DNA from 2 places in the Bradyrhizobium sp. AUGA SZCCT0431 genome. Region 1 is predicted to be linked to the other one. Evidence: riboswitches for the same ligand, from Rfam matches in the RefSeq annotation. Region 1 holds a riboswitch; the other holds the start of a gene.

What was found. A riboswitch is a leader RNA that binds a small molecule or an ion and turns the genes downstream of it on or off. The one in region 1 is predicted to bind cobalamin.
Region 2: it holds a riboswitch for cobalamin, as region 1 does, so the genes downstream of both, JQ567_RS08275 (ribonucleoside-diphosphate reductase subunit alpha) here and JQ567_RS09340 (TonB-dependent receptor) in region 1, are expected to answer to the same signal.

Annotation. Positions count from the first base shown of each region.
Region 1 is NZ_JAFCLR010000008.1:47,206-49,594, forward strand. It holds gene JQ567_RS09340 (TonB-dependent receptor) at 1-1,001, opposite strand, end outside; cobalamin riboswitch at 1,115-1,315, opposite strand; gene JQ567_RS09345 (iron ABC transporter permease) at 1,450-2,389, shown strand, end outside.
Region 2 is NZ_JAFCLR010000007.1:51,830-54,218, reverse strand. It holds gene metE (5-methyltetrahydropteroyltriglutamate--homocysteine S-methyltransferase) at 1-279, opposite strand, end outside; cobalamin riboswitch at 384-585, opposite strand; cobalamin riboswitch at 718-938, shown strand; gene JQ567_RS08275 (ribonucleoside-diphosphate reductase subunit alpha) at 1,054-2,389, shown strand, end outside.

The sequences.
Region 1 (2,389 bases):
CGGTTGGTGGCGAGTTCATCGAGGCCAATCGAGGGATCGACGAGACGGCCGCCCGGGAAACCCAGCTTCTGGTCGTCGCCGGACAGGGTCAGGAACGCTGTAAGGCCGGGCGTGGTGTAATTGAGGTTGCCGACGCCGTTGCGCTGGTCGAGGGCGTTGTTGACGCGGTAGCCGTCCGACTTGATTCCATTGCCGTAGAACGATGTCGACCACGGACCGAAATTGGTCGCGGCCGAGACCGAAGCCATACGCTGATTGAAGGAGCCGACGCCGGCTTCGCCGCGGATCGCGACCGGCGGGCCGCCGACACCGTTCTTCAGCACGATGTTGATGACGCCGCCGACCGCATTGTCGCCGTACAGCACCGCGCCGCTGTTGCCGCGGGTGATCTCGATGCGCTCGATCGAATCGCGCGGGATGGTCGAAAAATCGACCCCGGCCATGTCGATGTCATTGAGCCTGCGGCCGTTGATCAGCACGAGGGTATTGGAGGTCGCAAACGCGCCGAACCCGCGCAGATCGACGCTGGTCTTTGCGCCGTTGACGCCGCCAAACAGGCTGGTGAGCTGCACGCCCGGTGTTTGCGCGATGATTTCCTGCAAGGTCTGCGCGGGCGAATGCGCGATTTCTTCAGCCGTGATGACGGTCGCCGATGTGCCGACGATGCCGGCGAATTGCCGGACGGGCGCTCCGCCGCCGCCCTGGCCATCGCCTTGCGACGCGACGTTCGAGCCGGTCCCCGGCGCAGGGCTCCGATTGCTTGACGGGCTCGGGTTCGGCGCGACGACGCGGCGCGTACCCGAGCCCTGATCGGAAGCAGGCTTGGCGCGGGTCCTGTTCTGGTCGCCGGGCGGGTTGACCTCGATCGCCGGCAGTTGATCGGCTGTGGCGGTCTGCTGGGCCTGCGCGCCGGAAATACCGAGCGCCATGATCGGTGCGAGAACACTGGAGGCCAGCAAAAGATGGCGGCGCCGCTTGGCGACTGGGGTGGTAGAAGACATGGTTCAGGCCTCGGTATGACGTCAGTGGCACGTCACAGCGAACCAAGTCCCACCATCGTGCTGTAAGCAGCTCTGGTGAAACTAATGCCTGTACTCCCCGACCGACATCTTCGCGTGTGACCACGGCTGACGGCAGGTCTCCTGGCTTACGGGTCGTTACCTTTCGTCGCCTTCCCAGGACCGAGATTCCCAGTGGCATAGGACGAAAGATTCACCGCTTACAGTTGCGGGGGCAGCCGCGGAATTGGGGGAGTTTCCCCGCACCGCATTCCCTTTTGATCCCCAAAACGGGAACCGTCAAAAATTATGGTAGAAGTTTGTCAAATACAGAGTCAATCCCATCAGGCCCCGCCTGCGGTCCTCACTGGACGAGTGCGTCTTTTATGTCGCATGAGCAGTACCGCTCGAACCCATAGTGCGGTACGGGCTGACCGTTCGGGGACGATCGATGAGTGTTGATACCATCATTGCTGCAAACGAGGAGGCCGCGCGGCGCCGGATTGGCGTGACGGCCGCGCTTGCCGGCCTCGTCGGGCTGTTGGTGCTGATCTCGCTCGGCATCGGGCCGGTGCGGCTGTCGCCGCTGGCGGCGATGGAAGCGCTCCTCGGTGGCGGCAGCGATGTGTCGCAGGTGATCGTGCGGGAAATCCGCCTGCCGCGGACCATTTTGGCGCTGGCGATCGGCGCCATCCTGGGAATGTCAGGCGCGTCGCTGCAGGGCCTGCTGCGCAATCCGCTGGCCTCGCCCTCGCTGTTCGGCGCGCCGCAATCGGCTGCCTTCGGCGCGGTGCTGGTGATCGCGCTGGGGTGGGCCGATGTGCGCTCCTATGCGCTGCCGGTGGTGGCGATCATGGCCGCTTTCGGATCGGTGTTCGTGCTGCTGACGATCGCCGGCCGCAATGCCGGGCTGCTGATCCTGATCCTGGCGGGTCTTGCGATTTCGAGTCTGGCGGGAGCGGCGACGGCGCTGGTGATGAACCTTTCCAGCAATCCCTTCGTGGTGCTGGAGATCGCGTTCTGGCTGCTCGGATCGCTGGAGGATCGCAGTTTTCAGCACGTGATGCTGGCACTGCCGTTCATCATTGCCGGTGGCATGATCCTGTTCAGCCAGCGCCATTCCTTTCGCGTGCTCAGCCTCGGTGAGGAAACCGCGCAGAGCCTCGGGGTCGATGTCGGGCGCCTGCGGCTTATCGTGATCACCGGCGTCGCGCTTGGGGTCGGCGGCGCGGTCGCGGTCACCGGCACCATCGGCTTTATCGGCCTCGTCGCGCCGCATCTGATGCGGCCCTTGATCGGTCATGATCCGGCGCGGCTGCTGGTGCCGAGTGCACTGGCAGGCTCAGCGCTGCTGCTCGCCGCCGACATCGCGGTGCGGATCATTCCCTCGA
Region 2 (2,389 bases), on a different contig from region 1:
AATCGCGCCGACCATCACGCAGGTGTCGAGCACCTGGTCGTAGAACGAGAAGTCGTTGGACGGGATGATGCTGACACCAAGCTTCTTCTGGCGCGCCCAATTGGCCGCGCGCAGCCCGATGCCGGTCTCGATCAGGGCTTTCTCGTCGGTCGTACCCGACCAGAAACTCTCCAGCGCGAATTTCAGCTCGCGGCGCGGACCGATGCGCGGCGTGCCGAGCGAAGCGACGGGAAGTGAGGAGGTAGAATTTGTAGAAGCAGTCGCTTTGAAAGAAGTCATGGCTTAACCCCAAAAGTTGGGGGCAAAGGCCGAAGTGACACGTCTGGATTCCGGACGATAGGGCGCGCGGAATCGCAACCGCACCACCGGGACACCCCGCCCGAGGACGTTTATGTTGTCGAGGCAGGTCTCCTGGCTCGCGGGTCAATGCTGCTGTCCGGTCTTCCCAAAACCTTTGCGGGTCTCAGTGACTTTGTTGGACAGCGGCTCGCCGCTTACAGTTGCGGGGGCAGCTCCGGCTTCACACCGGCTTCCCTCTTAGCTTCGGGAAAACCATCCCGAAGAACCACGACACGTCCACTTACTTGCAACTCGGCGCGCCCGTCAACTCGACCGGTGCGGGTGCACAGCCGCCATCGTTGTTCACAGCTGCGGAGGAACTTGCCAAATTTTCTGGCTATCGCCATCCGTGCCCATTGACACCGGCCGCCGAATAACACGACATGTAGACGTCACGGTCCACCCCGTCGCAAGATTTGGTGGCTAAGAGGGAAGCCGGTGAATCGCGGTAGTTCGCGAGATTCCGGCGCTGCCCCCGCAACTGTAAGCAGTGAGTTGCTCCCGCTTTTTCACGTCACTGATGCGGCTTCGCATTGGGAAGACAAGGGAACAACGACGACCTGCGAGCCAGGAGACCTGCCGCGACACCGAAAAAACGTCCACGGGCGGGGTGTCCCGGCGGTCGCTTGCAGATCCATGCCGGCGTTTGCCGTCGCGCATTCGATGCAGCGTCCCCAAAGACATCCGGCCTCAACAACACCACGGGGTCTGCCGATGTCCGAATCTTCCGGTCTCATTTCTCTCGAAACCAAAACCGCTCCCTTGTTCCAGTTGCGTCCCGAAACGCTCGCCGCGCCGGACGCCGAACTTCCGATGCAGGTGATTCGCCGCAACGGCACGGTTTCGAAATTCGATGCCAGCAAGATCTCGGTCGCGATGACCAAGGCGTTCCTCGCCGTCGAGGGCCACACCGCGGCGGCCTCGCGCCGGGTGCACGAGGTGGTGGAGCAGTTGACCGCTGAGGTCGTCGGCGCGCTGTCACGCCGGATGAGCGAAGGCCGCACCTTTCACATCGAAGACGTGCAGGACCAGGTCGAACTGGCGCTGATGCGCAGCGAGCACCACAAGGTGGCGCGCGCCTATGTGCTGTACCGCGACGAGCGCACCAGGCAGCGCGCCGAGCAGGAGGCCGCCAAATCGGCCCACCCTGCGGCAGGACCTGTGCTACATGTGACGCTGGCGAACGGCACCAAAGTGCCGCTCGATACCGCGCGGCTCGCGCTGATCGTGGGCGAGGCCTGCGCCGGTGTTGACGGCGTCGACGCCGCGCCTGTCATCGCGGAAACCCAGCGCAATATCTACGACGGCATCAGCCAGGGCGAACTGGCGCTCGCTTCCGTGATGGCTGCGCGGACGCTGGTGGAGCAGGAGCCCAATTACGCTTACGTGAGCGCGCGGCTGCTGCTCGACAAGCTGCGCACCGAAGTGCTGTCCTACGTGCAGGGGGTGCCGACCAACGCCTCGCAGGCCGATATGGCCGGCCGCTACGGCGAATATTTCCCGGCCTATATCAAGACCGGCATCAAGGCCGAACTGCTGGATCCGGATCTGGCGCGTTTCGACCTGAAGAAAATCGCCGCGGCGCTGAAGCCGGAACGCGATCTGGCGTTTCAGTTCCTCGGCCTGCAGACGCTGTACGACCGCTATTTCCTGCATGAAGGCGGCAACCGCATCGAGCTGCCGCAGGCATTCTTCATGCGCGTCGCGATGGGACTTGCGACCCGCGAGATCGATCGCGAGGCCCGCGCGATCGAATTCTATGATTTACTGTCGTCGTTCGATTTCATGGCATCGACGCCGACGCTGTTCAATTCCGGAACGCTGCGGCCGCAATTGTCGTCGTGCTTCCTCACCACGATCGCGGATGATCTCGACGGCATCTTCAAATCGGTCAAGGACAACGCGCTGCTGGCGAAATATTCCGGCGGGCTCGGCAATGACTGGACCCGCGTGCGCGGCCTTGGGGCCCACATCAAGGGCACCAATGGCGAAAGCCAGGGCGTGGTGCCGTTCCTGAAAGTCGCCAACGACACGGCCATTGCGGTCAACC